2 regions of the Streptomyces sp. NPDC029122 genome follow, and region 1 is predicted to be linked to the other one. Evidence: predicted binding sites of a transcription regulator. Region 1 holds the regulator's gene; the other holds the start of a gene.
What was found. The regulator HspR, encoded in region 1, represses chaperone genes until heat shock. The targets are predictions, from matches to a motif close to TTGAGNNNNNNNNNCTCAA.
Positions count from the first base shown of each region.

Region 2: the regulator HspR is predicted to act here: its motif matches at 3,432-3,450, upstream of lon (endopeptidase La).

Region 1 covers NZ_JBVHWK010000011.1:288-7,527, forward strand. Annotated here, with positions in the region: partial or broken gene ACZ4WZ_RS15450 (Hsp70 family protein) at 1-223, shown strand, start outside; gene grpE (nucleotide exchange factor GrpE) at 223-897, shown strand; gene dnaJ (molecular chaperone DnaJ) at 937-2,112, shown strand; gene ACZ4WZ_RS15465 (heat shock protein transcriptional repressor HspR) at 2,114-2,578, shown strand; gene ACZ4WZ_RS15470 (helix-turn-helix transcriptional regulator) at 2,684-3,715, opposite strand; gene ACZ4WZ_RS15475 (Rieske (2Fe-2S) protein) at 3,998-4,312, shown strand; gene ACZ4WZ_RS15480 (pyridoxamine 5'-phosphate oxidase family protein) at 4,487-4,891, opposite strand; gene clpB (ATP-dependent chaperone ClpB) at 5,050-7,240, shown strand, end outside.
Region 2 covers NZ_JBVHWK010000006.1:28,239-42,926, reverse strand. Annotated here, with positions in the region: gene ACZ4WZ_RS09800 (protein phosphatase 2C domain-containing protein) at 1-424, shown strand, start outside; gene ACZ4WZ_RS09795 (MarR family winged helix-turn-helix transcriptional regulator) at 439-879, opposite strand; gene lon (endopeptidase La) at 1,013-3,409, opposite strand; gene ACZ4WZ_RS09785 (DUF4097 family beta strand repeat-containing protein) at 3,524-4,273, opposite strand; gene ACZ4WZ_RS09780 (sulfurtransferase) at 4,355-5,191, opposite strand; gene ACZ4WZ_RS09775 (glycosyltransferase family 39 protein) at 5,426-6,991, opposite strand; gene ACZ4WZ_RS09770 (hypothetical protein) at 7,027-7,578, shown strand; gene ACZ4WZ_RS09765 (response regulator transcription factor) at 7,685-8,425, shown strand; gene ACZ4WZ_RS09760 (HAMP domain-containing sensor histidine kinase) at 8,422-9,513, shown strand; gene ACZ4WZ_RS09755 (multifunctional oxoglutarate decarboxylase/oxoglutarate dehydrogenase thiamine pyrophosphate-binding subunit/dihydrolipoyllysine-residue succinyltransferase subunit) at 9,772-13,635, shown strand; gene fxsT (FxSxx-COOH system tetratricopeptide repeat protein) at 13,721-14,688, opposite strand, start outside.

The sequences.
Region 1 (7,240 bases):
CGAGCTGAAGGAAAAGCTCAAGGGCGAGGACACCGCCGAGATCCGCACCGCGACCGAGAAGCTCGCCGCGGTCAGCCAGAAGCTCGGCCAGGCCATCTACGCCGACGCCCAGGCCGCCCAGGCCGCCGGTGACGCGGGCCAGGCCGGCGCGGCGGACGCCGCTGACGACGTCGTCGACGCCGAGATCGTCGACGACGAGAAGCCGAAGGGCGGCGCTGCCTGATGTCGGAGGAGACCCCGGGTTTCGACAAGGAGCCTGAAGTCCCCACCGGCGCCGGCGCTGACGACGCGGAGCCGAAGGCCGCCGACTCCTCCACGGAGGGCGAGGCGGCCCCGGCCGGGGACAAGGCCCAGGGCATCGGGCAGGAAGCGGCCCTGCTGGCGCAGCTGGACCAGGCCCGTACCGCGCTCGGCGAGCGCACCGCGGACCTCCAGCGGCTCCAGGCCGAGTACCAGAACTACCGCCGCCGCGTGGAGCGGGACCGGGTCGCCGTCAAGGAGATCGCGGTCGCGAGCCTGCTGACGGAGCTCCTCCCGACCCTGGACGACATCGGCCGGGCGCGGGAGCACGGCGAACTGGTCGGCGGCTTCAAGTCGGTGGCCGAGTCGCTGGAGACCGCCGCCGCCAAGATGGGGCTGCAGCAGTTCGGCAAGGAGGGCGAGCCCTTCGACCCGACGATCCACGAGGCCCTGATGCACTCGTACGCGCCGGACGTCACCGAGACGACCTGCGTGGCGATCCTGCAGCCGGGGTACCGGATCGGCGAGCGCACGATCCGCCCCGCGCGGGTCGCGGTGGCCGAGCCCCAGCCGGGCGCGGCTCCCGCCGCGAAGTCCGAGTCCGGTGACGGCGACACGCCGTCCGACAAGGACACGGATGCCCCCGACGAGGGCTGACGCACACCATGTAGGGATCCGAGAGGAGGGACACCCGGGATGAGCACGAAGGACTTCGTCGAGAAGGACTACTACAAGGTCCTCGGTGTCCCGAAGGACGCCACCGAGGCCGAGATCAAGAAGGCGTACCGGAAGCTCGCCCGCGAGTTCCACCCGGACGCCAACAAGGGCGACGCCTCGGCCGAGGAGCGCTTCAAGGAGATCTCCGAGGCGAACGACATCCTCGGCGACGCCAAGAAGCGCAAGGAGTACGACGAGGCCCGCACGCTGTTCGGGAACGGCGGCTTCCGCCCCGGCCCGGGCGGCGGCGGCTCGTTCAACTTCGACCTGGGCGACCTGTTCGGCGGTACGCAGCAGGGCGGCCAGGGCGGCTTCGGCGGCGGCCTGGGCGACGTCTTCGGCGGCCTGTTCGGCCGCGGCGCCGGCACCGGGGCGGGCCACCGCACCCAGCCGCGCCGCGGTCAGGACATCGAGTCGGAGGTCACCCTCTCCTTCACGGAGGCCGTGGACGGCGCGACCGTCCCGCTGCGGATGTCCTCGCAGGCCCCCTGCAAGGCCTGCTCCGGCACCGGCGACCAGAACGGCACCCCCCGGGTGTGCCCGACCTGCGTCGGCACCGGCCAGGTCTCCCGGGGCAGCGGCGGCGGCTTCTCGCTGACCGACCCCTGCGCGGACTGCAAGGGCCGCGGCCTGATCGCGGAGACTCCCTGTGAAGTGTGCAAGGGCAGCGGGCGCGCCCGCAGCTCCCGCACCATGCAGGTCCGGATCCCGGCGGGCGTCTCCGACGGCCAGCGGATCCGGCTGCGCGGCAAGGGCGCGCCGGGCGAGCGGGGCGGCCCGGCGGGCGACCTGTACGTGGTGGTGCACGTCGGCACGCACCCGGTGTTCGGCCGCAAGGGCGACAACCTCACCGTGACGGTCCCGGTGACCTTCGCTGAGGCCGCTCTGGGCGCCGACATCAAGGTGCCGACCCTGGGCGGCCCCCCGGTCACCCTGAAGCTCCCCCCGGGCACCCCCGGCGGCCGCACCATGCGGGCCCGCGGCAAGGGCGCGGTCCGCAAGGACGGCACCCGCGGCGACCTGCTCGTCACGGTGGAGGTCGCGGTTCCGGCGGAGCTGTCGGACAAGGCCCGCGAAGCCCTGGAGACGTACCGGGACGCGACCGGGTCCGAGGACCCGCGCGCCCTCCTGTTCGAGTCCGCGAAGGGAGCATGACATGGACGGCCGCCGACGACAGCCCCGCTTCGGCGAGGGGGCGTACCAGCTCACCGACGAGACCCCGGTCTACGTGATCTCGGTGGCCGCCCAGCTCTCGGGCCTGCATCCCCAGACCCTGCGCCAGTACGACCGCCTCGGCCTGGTCTCCCCGGACCGTACGGCCGGCCGCGGCCGGCGGTATTCGGCCAGGGACATCGAACTGCTCCGCACGGTGCAGCAGCTGTCCCAGGACGAGGGCATCAACCTGGCGGGGATCAAGCGGATCATCGAATTGGAGAACCAGGTGGCCGCGCTCCAGCAGCGCGTCGCCGAGCTGTCCGCGGCCGTGGACGGAGCGGCAGCCGCCCTCCGGGCCCGCGAGGCCCAGGTGCACGCCTCGTACCGCCGCGACCTGGTCCCGTACCAGCCGCCGGTGCCGGGCAACGCACTGGTCGTCTGGCGCCCCAAGCGCACCGGCGACTGACCTCCCCCAGCGCCCTGAAGGCCCCGTCAGCCCCCTCCCGTCGCGGAGCGGGCCCGACGGGGCCTTCCGCGCGTCACGGGCCCTCTGAGGGCCCGCGGGCCCTCCTCAGCCCTCGGGGAGCTCCGCCGGGTTCGCGCTGTGCAGGATCCCGGACTGGGCGATGAGGTAGCCCAGCTGGGCCCGGCTGCCGCTGCCCAGGGCGGCGGCCAGCTTCGCGATGTGCGCCCGGCAGGTGCGTACGTTCATTCCCAGCCGACGGGCGATCGCCTCGTCCACGTGCCCCTCGATCAGCAGCTGGGCGATGGACCTCTGGACCCCCGAGATACCATCCGGGTGGTGCGTGTAAGTGACCTCGTCGCCCAACGGCACGGCTCTGCGCCACAGTTGTTCGAAGACCTTGATGAGGTAGTCCACCAGTCCCGGGTGCCGCAGTTCCAGGGCCACCCGCCGGTCGTCGCTGGCGGGGATGATGGCCACGGTGCGGTCGAAGATCATGAGACGCTCTATCAGCTCCTCCAGCGTGCGGATCTCCACCTTCCCCGTGGAGATCCGGTCCACGTAGGCGAGCGTGCCCTGGCTGTGCCGCACGGTGTGCTGGTAGAGCGTCCGGATGCTCACCCCGCGGTCGATCATCGGCGTGGCCCGCTCCAGGGACTCGCTGAGGACGAAGGTGGGGCGGGCGCCACCCGGCTGGACCGTCAGGGCCTCGGTGTGGCACTCGGCGGTGGCCAGGTCGATGGCGGCGTTGATCTGGTCGAATCCCTCCAGCACCGTGATGGCGTGGGTGTTGGCGGGGCTCTGCGCGCTGATGGTGAGGAACGGCTCGAATGCATCGGTGAGATCTACGGCGGTGCGTCTGCGCTCCTGGATCTCGCGTTCGATCGGATGGAGCCGCTGGGCCAGCGCGATGGACGGAGGAACCGCGCGCAGCTGGTTCGCGTCGTCCGGGTCGGGTCGCAGCAGTGCGAATTCGAGCAGGCAGGGGGCGTTCACGACCTCGCCGCGGGCCACGCGGCCGGTGCTCAGGGCGGCGGCGTACAGTCGCGCTCCCTCGCTGCACATCTCGGTGACGGGGTGGCGATGTGTCGGGTTTATGTCGCTCTTGGGCAAATCTCCACCCCCCAGGGTCCTGAACATGTAAGAACATGATGCATCGTCCCTGTGGCACTGACGTGCCTGAATGAGCCATCGTCTGTCAGTGCGGGGGAGAGGATTCCATCAAGTGAGGACGAAGCCGACCATGTATAAGAGAATGCTTCGCTCGGCGCTTGCCGTTGTTTTCTCCGCCGTCGCGGTCTTTGGAGCAGTCGTCGCCGTCAGCGGTGACGAGGGAAGCGCTCAGGCTGGTGCCAGCTCGTTGGCCGGGACGGCGGCCGAGAGCGATTTCGGCTGGAACAGCACCCCTGCGAAGGCGTCCTGATGACCCCCGACGACCGCGACTTCCGCCGCGAAATGGCTTCCGCCTACCGTTCCGGGTGGCAGTTCATCGACCTCGCCACGGCGATCCCCTACGCCGGCGACTCGCTGATGGTCACCCTTTTCGGCCAGCCGATAGTCGTCGTGCGCGAGGAGGACGAGGACGTCCGTGCCTACCGCTGCCTGCGCCGCCCCCGGGGCGCACCGCAGCCCGTCCGCTGCGAAGTGCGGTACGGCATGGTCTTCGTCAACCTCGATCAGCGTGACCACCAGCTCTTCGAACCCGATATCACCACCGCCACCCCCCGCAGTGCCTGAGGCGATTCCCCCGTCGTTGCAGATCGCTCCAGGTGCTACCCCCACACAACGGCGCCATCGTGGACCTGACCACGATGGCGCCGTTGTGATGTGCGCGTCCAGTGGTTGAACCGGACAATCGCCCGAGGACCCGTCGGGAAACGCTCGAGGACTCCTGCCGCCCCCCGCGCGCCCTCAGGCCCGGCCCATGGCCCGGTCGAGGGTGATCTCCAGGACCACCCGGTCCGGGTTCGGCGAGGGCGTCCGCCCGTACCGCTCCGCGTAGCGCGCCACGGCCTCGGCGACCGACGCCTCGTCCGTACGGATGACCGCGCGCCCCTCCAGGGTGGCCCAGCGCTTGCCCTCCATCTGGCAGACCGCCGCCCGCGCGCCGCCGCCGGGCGCCGCCAGGACGTTGCGGACCTTCTTGCTGTGCTTGTTGCTGATCACCCGTGCCAGCCCCGCCTCGGGGTCGTAGGTCACGCCCACCGGCACCACGTGCGGGGTGCCGTCCGGCCGCGGGGTGGTCAGGGTGCAGACGTGCCGCTCCCGCCAGAAGGCGAGGTACTCGGGCGTCGGGTTGAGTACGTCATGGGACATGGGCGGAAGCGTACGCCCGCGGACCGGCCGATCCGGCAGGAGAACGGCCTTGAGTGGAATAGACTCAACTTTGCGGATGCTGAATCTGTCAGAGTCCGCACGCCGCCGCCCGTCGTGCGCAAGCGCCACCCAGGCCCGCAGGAGAGGAGAAACCGAGAATGGACGCCGAGCTGACCAACAAGAGCCGCGACGCCCTGAACGCGGCCACGAGCAGGGCCGTCAAGGACGGCCACGCCGACCTGACCCCCGCGCACCTCCTGCTGGCCCTGCTCGCCGGCGAGGACAACGAGAACGTCACCGACCTGCTCGTCGCCACCGACGCCGACCAGGCCGCCGTCCGCGCCGGGGCCGAGCGGCTGCTCGCCGCCCTGCCCAGCGTCACCGGCTCCACCGTCGCGCCCCCGCAGCCCAGCCGCGACCTGCTCGCCGTACTGGCCGAGGCCGACGGCCAGGCCGGCCGCCTGGGCGACGAGTACCTCTCCACCGAACACCTCCTCATCGCCGTCGCCGCCAAGGGCGGACCGGCCGGTGAGGTCCTGTCCGCCCAGGGCGCCACGGCGAAGAAGCTGCTGGACGCCTTCCAGAACGCACGAGGAGCACGGCGGGTGACCACCCCCGACCCCGAGGGCCAGTACAAGGCCCTGGAGAAGTTCGGCACCGACTTCACCGCCGCCGCGCGCGACGGCAAGCTCGACCCCGTCATCGGCCGCGACCACGAGATCCGGCGCGTCGTCCAGGTCCTCTCCCGCCGCACCAAGAACAACCCGGTGCTCATCGGCGAGCCCGGCGTCGGCAAGACCGCCGTCGTCGAGGGCCTGGCCCAGCGCATCGTCAAGGGCGACGTCCCCGAGTCCCTCAAGGGCAAGCGGCTCGTCTCCCTCGACCTCGGCGCGATGGTGGCCGGCGCCAAGTACCGCGGCGAGTTCGAGGAGCGGCTCAAGACCGTCCTCGCCGAGATCAAGTCGAGCGAGGGCCAGATCATCACCTTCATCGACGAGCTGCACACCGTCGTCGGCGCCGGCGCCGGCGGGGACTCCGCCATGGACGCGGGCAACATGCTCAAGCCCATGCTGGCCCGCGGCGAGCTGCGCATGGTCGGCGCGACCACCCTCGACGAGTACCGCGAGCGGATCGAGAAGGACCCGGCGCTGGAGCGCCGCTTCCAGCAGGTGCTGGTCGCCGAGCCCACCGTCGAGGACACCATCGCGATCCTGCGCGGGCTCAAGGGCCGCTACGAGGCCCACCACAAGGTCGTCATCAACGACAGCGCCCTCGTCGCCGCCGCCACCCTCTCCGACCGCTACATCACCTCCCGCTTCCTCCCCGACAAGGCCATCGACCTCGTCGACGAGGCCGCCTCCCGGCTCCGCATGGAGATCGACTCCTCGCCCGTGGAGATCGACGAGCTCCAGCGCTCCGTCGACCGCCTGCGGATGGAGGAGCTGGCCCTGAACAACGAGTCCGACCCCGCCTCCCGCGAGCGCCTCGACAAGATCCGCAAGGACCTCGCGGACAAGGAGGAGGAGCTGCGCGGCCTCACCGCCCGCTGGGAGAAGGAGAAGCAGTCCCTCAACCGCGTCGGCGAGCTCAAGGAGCGCCTGGACGACCTGCGCGGCCAGGCCGAGCGCGCCCAGCGCGACGGCGACTTCGACACCGCCTCCAAGCTGCTCTACGGAGAGATCCCGCAGCTGGAGCGCGAGCTGGCCGCGGCCACCGAGGCCGAGGCCGCGGCCGAGGCGTCGAAGGACTCCATGGTCAAGGACGAGGTCGGGCCCGACGACATCGCCGACGTGGTCGGCGCCTGGACGGGCATCCCGGCCGGCCGCCTCCTCGAAGGGGAGACCCAGAAGCTCCTGCGCATGGAGGACGAGCTGGGCCGCCGCCTGATCGGCCAGACCGAGGCCGTACGGGCCGTCGCGGACGCCGTGCGCCGCACCCGCGCCGGCATCGCCGACCCGGACCGGCCGACCGGCTCGTTCCTCTTCCTGGGCCCGACGGGCGTGGGCAAGACCGAGCTGGCCAAGGCCCTCGCGGACTTCCTCTTCGACGACGAGCGGGCCATGGTCCGCATCGACATGTCGGAGTACTCCGAGAAGCACAGCGTGGCCCGCCTCGTCGGCGCCCCGCCCGGCTACGTCGGCTACGAGGAGGGCGGCCAGCTCACCGAGGCCGTCCGCCGCCGCCCGTACAGCGTGGTGCTGCTGGACGAGGTCGAGAAGGCGCACCCCGAGGTCTTCGACATCCTGCTCCAGGTCCTCGACGACGGCCGCCTCACCGACGGCCAGGGCCGGACGGTGGACTTCCGCAACGCCATCCTGATCCTCACCTCCAACCTGGGCAGCCAGTTCC
Region 2 (14,688 bases), on a different contig from region 1:
CCTCGTGCTCTCGGATTCCGTGCTCCTGCTCCGCGGACCCGGCGGTGCGGTCACGCCGGTGCTCGACGACCGGCTGGACCGGGTGCCGGGCGAGGTGCGCGGCTCGGTGGCGGCGACCGACGCGCTGCGCAACGCCGAGGGGGGCTTCTTCACGGCGGCCGCGGACCCGGCGGTGGCGACCCGGGCCGTCACCGGGCGCACCCCGCGCGCGGAGGTGCGGGCGGTGGCCGCGCTGACGGACGGGGCGAGCCGCTGGACGGACACGTTCGGGGAGGGCGACTGGGCGGCCTGCCTGGACGTGCTGCGCAAGGAGGGCGCGCAGGGGCTGATCGGGCGGGTCCGGGCCGTGGAGTCGGATCCGCTGCGCCCGCCGGCCCGGTACAAGCGGCACGACGACGCCTCGGCGGTGTACGCGGAGCTGTGAGCCGCCCGGCGGGGCTACTCCTCGCCGGAGTTCAGCTGGTTGAGCAGTCTGGCCAGCTCCGCGACCTCGCCCCGGTCCCAGTCCGCCAGCTTGCGCATGTACCGCTCGCGCCGGGCCCCCCGTACGCGCAGGAACCGCTCCCGGCCCTCCGCGGTGAGACCGACGAGGAAGGCACGGCCGTCCGCGGGGTCCGGCTCGCGGGCCACCAGCCCCAGCACCTCCAGGGCGCGCAGCTGGCGGCTCATGGTGGCCTTGCCGACGCCGAAGTAGGCGGCCAGCTCGGTGGCCCGCTGGCGGCCGGCCGCCTCCAGCCGGACCAGCAGCCCGTACGCGGCCGGTTCCAGCTCGGGGTGCAGGGCGCGGGCCATTTCGCCGGAGGAGGCCCGTGCACGCCTCAGGAAGACGGACAGCTCCCGCTCCAGGGCGAGGAACTCCTGGTCTTCGCTGCCGTGCACGTGCCGCTCCCATCGATGGCGGGGCGCACCGTGGCACCCCTGTTCGGGACCAGTATTTCGCAGCGGGCACGCCGACGGCCCGGGGCCCCGCCGTGGGGGTCCCCCGGGCTGCCGGAGAAGGGGCCGGGGCCGGTCAGGCGGCCTTGCCGAAGGACACCACGGCCGGGGCGAGGGCGAGCTCCAGCACCTGGCGCACGTCCGTCACCGGGTGCACCTCCAGCCCCTCCAGCACCTCGCTCGGGACGTCGTCCAGATCGGCCTCGTTCCGCTTGGGGATGATCACGGTGGTCAGCCCGGCCCGGTGCGCGGCGAGCAGCTTCTGCTTGACCCCTCCGATCGGGAGCACCCGTCCGGTCAGCGACACCTCACCGGTCATGGCCACGTCCGTGCGCACCTGGCGGCCGGACAGCAGCGAGGCCAGCGCGGTGGTCATGGTGATGCCCGCGCTCGGGCCGTCCTTGGGGACGGCGCCCGCCGGGAAGTGGATGTGCACGCCCCGGTCCTTCAGGTCGGCGACCGGCAGCTCCAGCTCCGCGCCGTGCGAGCGCAGGAAGCTGAGGGCGATCTGCGCCGACTCCTTCATGACGTCGCCCAGCTGGCCCGTGAGGGTCAGCCCGGCGGCGCCGGTCTCCGGGTCGGCGAGCGAGGCCTCGACGAACAGGACGTCGCCCCCGGCCCCGGTCACGGCGAGGCCGGTGGCCACGCCGGGCACCGCGGTACGCCGCTCCGCCGGGTCCTGGGCGGACTCCGGGACGTGGTGCGGCCGGCCGATCAGGCCGCGCAGCTCGCCCGCCCCGATGGCGAAGGGGAACTCGCGCTCGCCCAGCTCGTGCTGGGCGGCGACCTTGCGCAGGAGGCGGGCGATGGACCGCTCCAGGGTGCGCACGCCGGCCTCGCGGGTGTACTCGCCCGCCAGCTTGCGCAGCGCGTCCTCCTGGAGGTCCACTTCCTCGGCGGTCAGGCCGGCGCGCTCCAGCTGGCGGGGCAGCAGGTGGTCGCGGGCGATGACGATCTTCTCGTCCTCGGTGTACCCGTCGAGGCGGACCAGTTCCATGCGGTCGGCGAGGGCCTCGGGGATGGATTCCAGGACGTTGGCGGTCGCGAGGAAGACCACGTCGCTGAGGTCCAGCTCCACCTCCAGGTAGTGGTCCCGGAAGGTGTGGTTCTGCGCGGGGTCCAGGACCTCCAGCAGGGCGGCCGCCGGGTCGCCCCGGAAGTCGGAGCCGACCTTGTCGATCTCGTCGAGGAGCACGACCGGGTTCATGGACCCGGCCTCCTTGATGGCCCGCACGACACGGCCGGGCAGGGCGCCGACGTAGGTCCGCCGGTGGCCGCGGATCTCGGCCTCGTCCCGCACCCCGCCGAGGGCCACGCGTACGAACTTGCGGCCCATGGCATGGGCCACGCTCTCGCCGAGCGAGGTCTTCCCGACACCGGGCGGGCCCACGAGCGCGAGCACGGCGCCCCCGCGGCGGCCCCCGATGACGCCCATCCCCCGCTCGCCGCGCCGCTTGCGCACGGCGAGGTACTCGGTGATGCGGTCCTTCACGTCGTCCAGCCCCGCGTGCTCGGCGTCGAGGACCGCCCGGGCGCCCTGGATGTCGTACTCGTCCTCGGTGCGCTCGTTCCAGGGCAGCTCCAGCACCGTGTCCAGCCAGGTGCGGATCCAGGAGCCCTCCGGGCTCTGGTCGCTGGCCCGCTCCAGCTTGTCGACCTCCTTGAGCGCGGCCTCCCGTACCTTCTCGGGCAGGTCGGCGGCCTCGACGCGGGCCCGGTAGTCGTCGGACTCCTCGCCCTCCTTCTCCCCGCCCAGCTCGCGCAGCTCCTTGCGGACCGCCTCCAGCTGGCGGCGCAGCAGGAACTCCCGCTGCTGCTTGTCGACGCCGTCCTGGACGTCCTTGGCGATGGACTCGGCGACGTCCTGCTCGGCGAGGTGGTCGGTGAGCGCCTTGACGGCGAGCCGGAGCCGGGCGACCGGGTCGATGGTCTCCAGCAGCTCCACCTTCTGCGCCACGGTCAGGAACGGCGAGTACCCGCTGTTGTCGGCGAGGGCGGACACCCCGTCGATCTGCTGCACCCGGTCCACGACCTGCCAGGCGCCGCGCTTCTTGAGCCAGCTGGTGGCGAGGGCCTTGTACTCCTTGACGAGCTCGGCGACGGCCCCGGGCAGCGGGTCGGGCACCTTCTCGTCGACGGTCTCCCCCTCGACCCAGAGCGCCGCTCCCGGCCCGGTGGTCCCGGCGCCGATCCGGACGCGGCCGCGCCCGCGGATCAGCGCCCCGGGATCCCCGTCGGAGAGCCGCCCGACCTGCTCGACGGTCCCCAGCACTCCGATCCCCGCGTACTTGCCGTCGACCCGCGGCACGAGCAGCACCCGGGGCTTCCCGCTCCCGGCCGCCGCCTGCGCCGCCTCGACGGCCGCGCGCACCTCGGCGTCGGACAGGTCCAGGGGAACGACCATCCCGGGCAGCACGACCTCGTCGTCGAGCGGCAGTACGGGCAGGGTGAGCGTTACGGACGTCGAAGCCATGATCTTCCCTCCGGCAGTGAAGTTGAGCTATGCCGACTCAATGCTTCTGCGTCGCCCATTGTTCCCCAACACCCGTTCGCCGGGGGCGAACAACACCGGAAGCCCGACGCACCGTCAGCTCGGTACGGAAAGCCGGATGTCGCCGGAGCCGGTGCGCACCGTGATGCGGGAGGGGGCGTCGGGGGTGTCGGTGAGGGAGACGTCGCGCTCGCCCGAGCCGGTGGTGGCCGACACCCGGTACGGGGCCTGCGGCGTCCTCAGGGTCACGTCGCCCGAGCCGGTCGTGAAGGACACCGAGGCCGGCGCCTTCTCGAAGCCGACGGCGGCGTCCCCGGAGCCCGACCGGAACTCGAACTCGGAGCCGGACAGGCCTTCGGCCCTGAGGTCCCCGGAGGAGGTACGGATCCTCAGCGGGCCCGTGATCCGCTCGGCCCGGACATCGCCGGAGGAGGAGTCCAGCTCGGCGGAGGCCACGCCCCTCACCGTGATGTCACCGCTGCTGCTGCCGGCCTTGACCCGTGCCGAGGCCGGCACCTCCAGCCGGTAGTCGACCCAGCAGGTGTCCCCGTCGCCCGGGCAGCCGTCGGTGAAGCTCAGCACCCCGGCCGAGACCCGCTGACCGGGCACGGGCGCGGTGTCGCCCCGGTAGTGCGCGACGCGGCGGACGGTCACCCCGGGGCCGCCGCCCGGCACGACCTCGACGGAACCCCGCCGAAGGCCCGTCAGCTCCACCGCGGTGACCGCCTCGGTGACGGTGGTGTCCGCGTCGGCGGTCTTCAGCCTGGCCTCCTCCACGAACGAGCAGCCCGACAGGAGGAGGACGGCGGCGGTGGCGGCGAGGACGGTACGGGTCAAGGTGCGCATGCGGCCGAGTCTGCCGAGCCGGGGGCCCGCCCGCGCTGGTGCAGGTATCCGGAGCCGCGGTGGGGTTAACCCCACCCCCGGTCAGGACCCGGTCACCACCGGCCGCAGCTCCGAGGGCAGGCCCCACTCGCTCCACGAGCCGTCGTACACCGCCGGCCCTTCGTACCCGGCGAGGGTGGCGCCCAGCGCGAGCACGCAGGCCGTGACGCCCGAACCGCAGCTGAAGTACAGCCGCTCCCGCTCCCCCGCCAACGCCCCGAAGACCTCGCGGAGTTCCCCGGCGGGGCGCATCAGCCCGCCCGGCCCCTGGAGCTCGCCGAACGGCAGGTTCAGCGCGCCCGGCATGTGCCCGCCCCGGAGCCCCGGCCGGGGCTCCGGGGCGGTGCCGGCGAAGCGCTCCCGGGTACGGGCGTCGAGCACGGCGGCGGCCGGGTCGGCGAGGGCGGCCGAGACGGCGGCGGCGTCCACCAGCAGCCCGGCGCGGGGCCGGGCGGTGAAGGAGCCGCGCGGGCCGTCGTACGCCGCCGCCGCGGCCTCGACGGGCAGCCCGGCCGCGGCCCACGCGGGCAGGCCCCCGTCCAGCACGGCCGCCCGGTCGAAGCCCATCGCGCGCAGCATCCACCAGGCCCGGGCGCTGGAGTAGATCCCGGCGCCGTCGTAGACCACCACCGTGTCGGAGTCGTCCACCCCGAGCCCCCGCAGGGCCTCGGCGAACGCCTCCGGGGAGGGCATCGTGTGCGGGGCCGCCGCGGAGTGGTCGGAGAGGGCACCGTCGAGGTCGAAGGGCCGCGCGGCCGGGATCCTCGCGGGGGCCCCGCGGTGGGCCCCGACGGAGGCGTCGAACACCACGACCTCTGCGAGGTGCGCGGCGAGCCAGTCCGTCCCGACGAGGGGGCCGGGTATCTCGGTCACGGGCATACGGGGCCTCCTGGTCGGTACGTGCCGGTCCCCCTTTCTAACGCAGCCGCGCGCCGGGTGGCCGCCGCCACCGCTGCGCGGGGCCGTTCCCCTACCCGTCCTTCGCCCGTTCCCCGGGCTGTGCCCGGCCCCTTCCTGGGGGCCAGCCCCCAGACCCCCGCGCCTCAAACGCCGGCGAGGCTGGGATGGGCAGCTGCGCAAGGGGGCGGGGACGGGGTGGGGTGTCGTCCGGGGCTAGAACGAGATGAATTCGGCGCCCGGTACCCCGTACCACTCAGACCCGGAACGGGCGCCGAACATCGAAGCCCGCCCCGGACGACACCCCACCCCGGCACCGACCCCGACCCGAAACCACCCCGTCAAACCCCCGCCTGACCGGGCAACCGCCCGGCAGGACACCCCGTCCACCCCCCAACCGCCCGACGGAGTCACCCGCGCGTACACCGCCACCCGCCCCCCGCGCACCGCCGTCACCGAGCAGCGCTCGAACCCGGCCGCCAGGGCCTCGCGCTTCGCCGCCTCGCCCGGGTACGGGTCCAGGGGCTGGCCGGGCGGGTCCAGCAGGGCGATCACCCTCGGGGAGGCCAGGACCGCGGCCCGGATGCGGTCCGGCGGGAGCTCCGTGCCGTGGAGGGTCGCCGAGTCCAGCGGGGTCCCGGACAGGGCCACGTCGCGCAGGGTCCCGTACACCCCCGGCGACGACAGCAGCCACTCCCGCCGCCGCGAGGGCATGAACAGCACCGCGTCCCCCGGCCGCGCCCGCTCCCGCACCGCCGCCGCGACGGCGAGCGCGTCGTCCTTGCGCGCCTCCGGGGTCCGCAGCCACACCGACCACGCCCCGAAGGGCAGCAGGAGCACCCCCACCAGGGCCCACGGCAACCACCCCCGCGCCCCCGCCAGCCGCACTCCCGCGAGCACCGCGAGGCCGGCCAGCGCGTAGAGGACGTACCGGTCGACGTACCAGGGGTGCACCACCGAGACCGCCATGAGCACCCCCGGCGGCAGCAGGGCGAGGGGGGCGGCCGCCCGGACGGCCCCCCGGTCGGGAACCCCCCGGGCCAGCAGGGCCGCCGCCGCCACGACCACCCCGTACGCCGCCCAGTCCTGCCACGAGGGCCGCCCCAGCCATCCGAGCTGCGCCTGCGCCTGCCGCGCGCTCACCAGCGCCAGCGGCAGCAGCCCGGCGAGGACGGCGCCCGCCGCCCACCGCCAGCCCCGCGCCCGCCACGCGGTGAACGCGTGCGCCGGCAGGGCCAGTACGGCGAACTCGTGCAGCCAGCAGCCCAGCAGCAGCACCACCGCGTAGGCGGCCCACCGTTCGCGCAGCATCAGGTACGTCGCCCAGGCCACGGCGGCCGCGACCAGTGCGTACGAGCGCCCCTCCTGCGCGTACGTCTGCACCGGCGGCAGCACGGCGTACGCGGTGCCGGCGATCAGCGCGGCCCGCTCCCCCGCCAGCCGGTGCGCCACCGCGGCCACTCCGGCGGCGGCGAGGGCCGTGCCGGCCACGGACGGCGACCGCAGCGCCCACACGCCCCCGTCCCACAGGGCGAAGACCGCGTGCATCAGGAGGTAGTGGAGGCCGTGCACGGCGTCGACCTGGGCCAGCAGTTCCGCCAGCCCGCCGAGGGGCCGGTGCGCGACCTGCCAGGTGGTGGACTCGTCGCGCCACATGCTCCCGCCGCGCGGCAGCCCCCACAGCCCGAGGAGGACGGCGGTCAGCGGGGGCAGCCAGCGCCAGGGGGTGATGCGGCGGATGACGGCCTCCGGGTGCTTTCCGTTGCGGGGCGGGGCCTCCATACTCGGTGTTCGTCGGAGTACCTGCGGAGGTGGGTGTGCGAGCGATCCGAGCGGCCGGGGCCGCGGCGGTGGTGCCGCTGGGCGCGTTGCTGGTGCTGGCGGGATGCGCCGGCGAACCCGGCGGGGCCCCGGAGGCGACGGCTGCGACGGCACCCCGGACGGCACCGGCACCGGCGTCCACAACCGCCACCGCGACGCCCACGACCCCGCCCCCGACGCCCGCGGCCACGCCGCCGCCCCCCGCCGCGCGGACCCTGGTCCGCGTCACCCGCAGCGGGGGTTTCGCCGGCCAGACCCGTACCGTCCTCGTCAACGGCGACGGCTCCTGGACCCTGGTGGACGGCAAGGCCCGTGACCTGCGCTCGGGGAAGCTGGACCCACCCCGGCTGGAGGTCCTGCGGTCCGCGCTGCGGGAGGCCGACTTCGCGCGCCTGCCCCGTGTGGCGACGGCCGATCCGCCGGTCTACGACGGGTTCACGTACGCCTTCGTGCACGGCGGTTTCGAGGTCGCCTCGGACGAGACCGCGCTGGCCCCGGCCCTGCGGAAGGTGCTGGACGCGCTGCCCGGATTCGACGCACCGGGATGAATCTCTGATTCCGGATGACCCCGGCTCCTGTCCGAACCCCGCATAGCCGCAGGCCGGTGCCTCCTCTACGCTGCACCCCATCACGCGGGATCTTCAGGGGCGGGACATGGAACAGACACACACCACCCACAACGTCGCCGCGGCCACCCCAGGTGCCCAGCGGCGCGTGCTCGTGGTCGAGGACGACCGCACCATCGCCGACGCCATCGCGGCCCGGCTGCGGGCCGAGGGCTTCCAGGTGCAGGCGGCGTACGACGGGCCTGCCGCCGTCGCGGCCGCCGAGAGCTGGCAGCCCGAGCTGCTGGTGCTGGACGTCATGCTGCCCGGCTTCGACGGGCTGGAGGTCTGCCGCCGGGTCCAGGCCCAGCGGCCGGTGCCGGTGCTGATGCTCACGGCCCGGGACGACGAGACCGACATGCTGGTCGGTCTCGGGGTCGGGGCCGACGACTACATGACGAAGCCGTTCTCCATGCGCGAGCTGGCGGCGCGGGTGCACGTACTGCTGCGCCGGGTGGAGCGTGCCACGCTGGCCGCGACGGCCCCGCGCGGGGCGACGCTGCGCCTGGGCGACCTGGAGATCGACCACGCGCAGCGCAGGGTGCGGGTGCAGGCGGAGGACGTGCACCTGACACCGACCGAGTTCGACCTGCTGGTGTGCCTGGCGGGCACGCCGCGGGCGGTGCTCTCGCGGGAGCAGCTGCTGGCGGAGGTGTGGGACTGGGCCGACGCGTCGGGGACCCGTACGGTCGACAGCCACATCAAGGCCCTGCGGCGGAAGATCGGCGCCGACCGGATCCGTACGGTCCACGGCGTCGGGTACGCCCTGGAGACCCCGGCGCAGGCGTGAGCGGCCCGTCCCGCCGGCCGGGGCCGCGGCCCTACTCGCCGTTCTCGATCAAGACGAAGCTGGGCGTGCTCGTCGTGGTCTCGGTGTTCATCACCACGGGGCTGCTGATGGTGGCCCTGCGCACGGCCACGGAGCTGCGGTTCATCACGGTCTTCTCGGTGATCGCCTCGATGCTGATCACCCAGTTCGTGGCGCACGGCCTGACGGCGCCGCTGGACGAGATGACGACGGTGGCCCGGGCGATCTCCCACGGGGACTACACGCGCCGGGTGCGCGGCGCCGGGCGCCGCGACGAGCTCGGCGATCTGGCCTCGACGATCAACCGGATGGCCGACGATCTCGAGGCGGAGGACAGGCACCGTCGAGAACTGGTCGCGAACGTCTCGCACGAGCTGCGCACGCCGATCGCGGCGCTGCGGGCGGTGCTGGAGAACGTGGTGGACGGGGTCTCGGATGCCGATCCGGAGACCATGCGGACCATGCTCAAGCAGGCCGAGCGGCTCGGCCGGCTGGTGGACACCCTGCTGGACCTGTCGCGGGTGGACAACGGGGTGGTGCCGCTGAAGGCGCGCCGGTTCGAGGTGTGGCCGTACCTGTCGGGGGTGCTGAAGGAGTCGGGGCTGGCGGCTGCCGGGCGGCCGGGGCTGACGTCCGGTTCGGGCGGACATACCCGTAATGACGTGCATCTTCACCTGGACGTGCATCCTCCGGAACTGTCCGCGTACGCGGACGCCGAGCGGCTGCACCAGGTGGTGGCGAACCTGATCGACAACGCGGTCAAGCACAGCCCCGCGCACGGCCGGGTCACGGTCCGGGCCCGGGCCGGGGAGGCGCCGGGCAGCCTGGCGCTGGAGGTCGTGGACGAGGGGCCGGGGATCCCGGAGGCGGAGCGGCACCGGGTCTTCGAGCGGTTCAACCGGGGCTCCGCCGGGGCCGGGGACGGCGCGGGCGACGGGGGCACCGGTCTGGGGCTGGCGATCGCCCGCTGGGCCGTGGGCCTGCACGGGGGCCACATCGGTGTGGCCGAATCGTCACGGGGCTGCCGGATCCTCGTCACCCTTCCGGGCAGCTCACAGGTGCCGTCTTGACGTAGGGTTCGAGCGGGAAGGACATGATCTCGGCCACACGTGCCCGAGGTCGTCAGGGGTGCGAGGCCTAGGGGGTCGCAACCTGGCTGCCCCCTACCCGAACCACGCTTGTTTCCCGCCATTCCGATGGGTGAAACCCGCCGTTCGGTGTGACCTGCGCGACGGAAGTCCCGCCCGGCCTGCATCACACGCCCTGGGAGGCGTAGCCTTTATCCCCGCTGTCCATACCTTGTGAAGCGGAAGAGGGCGGTTGCCGCCGTGTCGCCACAGTCCCCCAGTAACCCGAGCACCACGACCGACGCAGCAGAGGGCGGGAAGAACCCCGCCTCAGGCTTCGGCGCGAATGAGTGGCTCGTCGACGAGATCTATCAGCAGTACCTCCAGGACCCGAATTCGGTCGACCGGGCCTGGTGGGACTTCTTCGCCGACTACAAGCCGGGGGGCGCTGCCGCCCCGGTGAAGGCGGACGAAGCCGTCAAGACCCCGACGACGGACGGCGCCTCCGCACAGGCCGCCACCGCCACCGCCGGGATTCCGCAGGCCGTCGACGCCGCCACGGGGGCGGCGCCTGCCGCGCCCGCCGCCGCGCCCACACCTGTGTCAGCTCCTGCCCCTGCTCCTGCCACCCCCTCTGGTGCCCCTGCTGTGACTGTCACCTCCCAGGCCCCGGCCGCCGCACCGGCCGCGCCCGCCCCGGCTCCTGCCGCCACCACGCCGGCCCAGAAGGCCGCGCCCGCCACCGAGGCCCCCGCCGGGCCCGAGCTGGTGACGCTCCGCGGCCCCGCCGCCGCCGTGGCCAAGAACATGAACGCCTCGCTGGAAGTGCCGACGGCCACGTCCGTCCGCGCCGTCCCGGTGAAGCTGCTGTTCGACAACCGCATCGTCATCAACAACCACCTCAAGCGCGCCCGGGGCGGGAAGATCTCCTTCACGCACCTGATCGGCTACGCGATGGTGCAGGCCATCAAGGCCATGCCGTCCATGAACTACTCCTTCGCGGAGAAGGACGGCAAGCCGACCCTGGTCAAGCCGGAGCACGTGAACTTCGGCCTCGCGATCGACCTGGTGAAGCCGAACGGCGACCGTCAGCTCGTCGTCGCCGGCATCAAGAAGGCCGAGACCCTCAACTTCTTCGAGTTCTGGCAGGCCTACGAGGACATCGTGCGCCGCGCCCGCGTCGGCAAGCTGACGATGGACGACTTCACCGGCGTCACCGTCTCGCTGACCAACCCCGGCGGCCTGGGCACCGTCCACTCCGTGCCCCGCCTGATGCCCGGACAGTCGGTCATCATGGGCGTCGGCTCCATGGACTACCCCGCCGAGTTCCAGGGCACCTCGCAGGACACCCTGAACAAGCTGGGCATCTCCAAGGTCATGACCCTGACCTCGACCTACGACCACCGGGTCATCCAGGGTGCGGCCTCCGGCGAGTTCCTGCGCATCGTCGCGAACCTCCTCCTCGGCGAAGAGGGCTTCTACGACTCCGTCTTCGAGTCGCTGCGCATCCCGTACGAGCCGGTCCGCTGGAACCGCGACATCGACGCCTCGCACGACGACGACGTCACGAAGGCCGCCCGCGTCTTCGAGCTGATCCACTCCTACCGGGTCCGCGGCCACGTCATGGCCGACACCGACCCGCTGGAGTACAAGCAGCGCAAGCACCCCGACCTCGACATCACCGAGCACGGCCTCACCCTGTGGGACCTGGAGCGCGAGTTCGCGGTCGGCGGCTTCTCCGGCAAGTCGATGATGAAGCTGCGCGACATCCTCGGCGTGCTGCGCGACTCGTACTGCCGCACCACCGGCGTCGAGTTCATGCACATCCAGGACCCGAAGCAGCGCCGCTGGATCCAGGACCGCATCGAGCGCCCGCACACCAAGCCGGAGCGCGAGGAGCAGCTGCGCATCCTGCGCCGCCTGAACGCGGCGGAGGCCTTCGAGACCTTCCTGCAGACGAAGTACGTCGGCCAGAAGCGCTTCTCCCTGGAGGGCGGCGAGTCCGTCATCCCGCTGCTCGACGCCGTCATCGACTCGGCCGCCGAGGCCCGCCTCGAAGAGGTCGTCATCGGCATGGCCCACCGCGGCCGCCTGAACGTCCTCGCGAACATCGTCGGCAAGTCGTACGCGCAGATCTTCCGCGAGTTCGAGGGCAACCTCGACCCGAAGTCGATGCACGGCTCCGGCGACGTCAAGTACCACCTGGGCGCCGAGGGCACCTTCACCGGCCTGGACGGCGAGCAGATCAAGGTCTCGCTCGTCGCCAACCCCTCCCACCTGGAGGCGGTCGACCCGGTCCTGGAGGGTGTCGCCCGCGCCAAGCAGGACGTCATCAACAAGGGCGGTACGGACTTCACCGTCCTGCCGCTGGCGCTGCACGGTGACGCGGCCTTCGCCGGCCAGGGCGTGGTCGCCGAGACGCTGAACATGTCGCAGCTGCGCGGCTACCGCACCGGCGGTACCGTCCACGTCGTCATCAACAACCAGGTCGGTTTCACCGCCGCCCCGGAGTCCTCGCGTTCCTCGATGTACGCGACCGACGTGGCCCGCATGATCGAGGCGCCGATCTTCCACGTGAACGGTGACGACCCGGAGGCCGTGGTCCGCGTCGCGCGGCTCGCCTTCGAGTTCCGCCAGGCGTTCAACAAGGACGTGGTCATCGACCTCATCTGCTACCGCCGCCGCGGCCACAACGAGTCCGACAACCCGGCGTTCACGCAGCCGCTGATGTACGACCTGATCGACAAGAAGCGCTCGGTGCGCAAGCTGTACACCGAGTCCCTCATCGGTCGCGGCGACATCACGCTGGAAGAGGCCGAGCAGGCGCTGCAGGACTTCCAGGGCCAGCTGGAGAAGGTCTTCGCCGAGGTCCGCGAGGCCGCCACGCAGCCCGCGGTCGCCGCGCCGGCCCCGGCCGAGCAGGCCGACTTCCCGGTCGCCGTGAACACGGCGATCTCCCAGGACGTCGTCAAGCGGATCGCCGAGGCGCAGGTCAACATCCCCGAGGGCGTCACCGTCCACCCGCGCCTGCTGCCGCAGCTGCAGCGCCGCGCGGCGATGATCGACGACGGCACGATCGACTGGGGCATGGGCGAGACCCTGGCCTTCGGTTCGCTGCTGATGGAGGGCACCCCGGTCCGGCTGTCCGGCCAGGACTCCCGCCGCGGCACCTTCGGCCAGCGCCACGCGGTCCTCATCGACCGGGAGACCGGCGAGGACTACACCCCGCTGCTGTACCTGTCGGACGACCAGGCCCGGTACAACGTCTACGACTCGCTGCTCTCCGAGTACGCGGCCATGGGCTTCGAGTACGGCTACTCGCTGGCCCGTCCGGACGCGCTGGTGCTGTGGGAGGCCCAGTTCGGTGACTTCGTCAACGGCGCGCAGACCGTCGTCGACGAGTTCATCTCCTCGGCGGAGCAGAAGTGGGGCCAGACCTCCGGCGTCACGCTGCTGCTGCCGCACGGCTACGAGGGCCAGGGCCCGGACCACTCGTCCGCGCGCCCGGAGCGCTTCCTCCAGCTCTGCGCGCAGAACAACATGACGGTCGCGATGCCGACCCTGCCGTCGAACTACTTCCACCTGCTGCGCTGGCAGGTCCACAACCCGCACCACAAGCCGCTGGTCGTCTTCACCCCGAAGTCGATGCTGCGTCTGAAGGCGGCGGCGTCGAAGGCGGAGGAGTTCACCACCGGTTCCTTCCGTCCGGTCATCGGCGACAGCGCCGTGGACCCGAACGCGGTCCGCAAGGTCGTCTTCTGCGCCGGCAAGGTCTACTACGACCTGGAGGCCGAGCGGGAGAAGCGCGGCATCACGGACACCGCGATCATCCGCATCGAGCGCCTGTACCCGCTGCCGGGTGCGGAACTCCAGGCGGAGATCGCCAAGTTCCCGAACGCGGCGAAGTACATCTGGGCGCAGGAGGAGCCGGCGAACCAGGGTGCGTGGCCGTTCATCGCGCTGAACCTGATCGACCACCTCGACCTGGCGGTCGGCGCCGACATCCCGTCGGGCGAGCGCCTGCGGCGCATCTCGCGCCCGCACGGCTCGTCGCCGGCGGTGGGTTCCGCCAAGCGTCACCAGGCGGAGCAGCAGCTGCTGCTGAACGAGGTCTTCGAGGCGTAGTCGCCGGCGCGACCCGCACGGAGAAGGAAGGCCCGGCCCCCCTGAGGGGGCCGGGCCTTCCGGCTGTTCCGGGGGGTCGCGTGCGTTACGGCTGTGGTTCGAAGTCCCAGTAGGGGCGGGTGCGCTGGCGGGCGGAGACGGTGTGGACGTGCTGGGGGCCGAGGGTGCGGGTGAGGGCCTTGAGGGCGGTGTCCTCGTGGGTGGAGGCCTCGGTGTCCTCGCGTACCGAGCGCAGGTCGGCGGCCAGGGCGGTGCGGGCGCTGAGCGCCATCGGGTGGTCGGGGCCGAGGACCCGTTCGGCGCCGCGCAGGGTCTCGCGGCTGAGGTCCAGCGCGGCTTCCAGGCGGCCGGTGATGTTGCGGTGGCCGGTGGCGTTGAGGGCGCAGCCCAGGGTCCAGGGGTGGCTGTCGCCGAGGGCGCCGCGCATGCCGACCAGGGCCTGTTCGGACAGGTTCAGGGCCTCGGTCCGCTCGCCCTGGGCGCGGAGCACCAGGGCGAGGTTGCCGACCGTGCCGATGCTGTACGGGTGGGCGAGGCCGAGCTGTGACTGGTAGCCGCGGACGACCTCCTCTGAGATCCGGCGGGCCTCCTCGATGTCGCCGTACTCGCGCAGGTAGGTGGCGTAGTCGGAGGCGACCATCAGGGTCCAGGGGAAATCGGCGCCGAACACCCGGGTGGAGCGCTCCAGGACGCTGCGCAGCCGGGCTCCGGCGCCGGGGATGTCGCCGGTGCGGCGCAGGCACTGGCCGAGGTTGTGTTCGGCGCGCAGGGTCTGCGGGTGGTTGGCCCCGAGGACCTGGACGTGGAGTTTGAGGCCCTGTTCCTGGCGGGCCAGGGCTTCTCGGTAGCGGCCCATCAGGCGCAGGCCCATGGCGCAGCCGATGCCGGAGGAGAGGGTGGCGATGTGCCGGACGCGCAGGACGCGTTCGCGGCGGCGCAGGGTGTCCAGGTCGGTGTCGTAGGCCTCCTGGTAGCGGCCGAGGAGGCGCAGGACGACGGCGACGTTGTTCTGGGCGCCGAGGGTGGTGGAGTCGTCCTCGCCGAGGAGTTCGC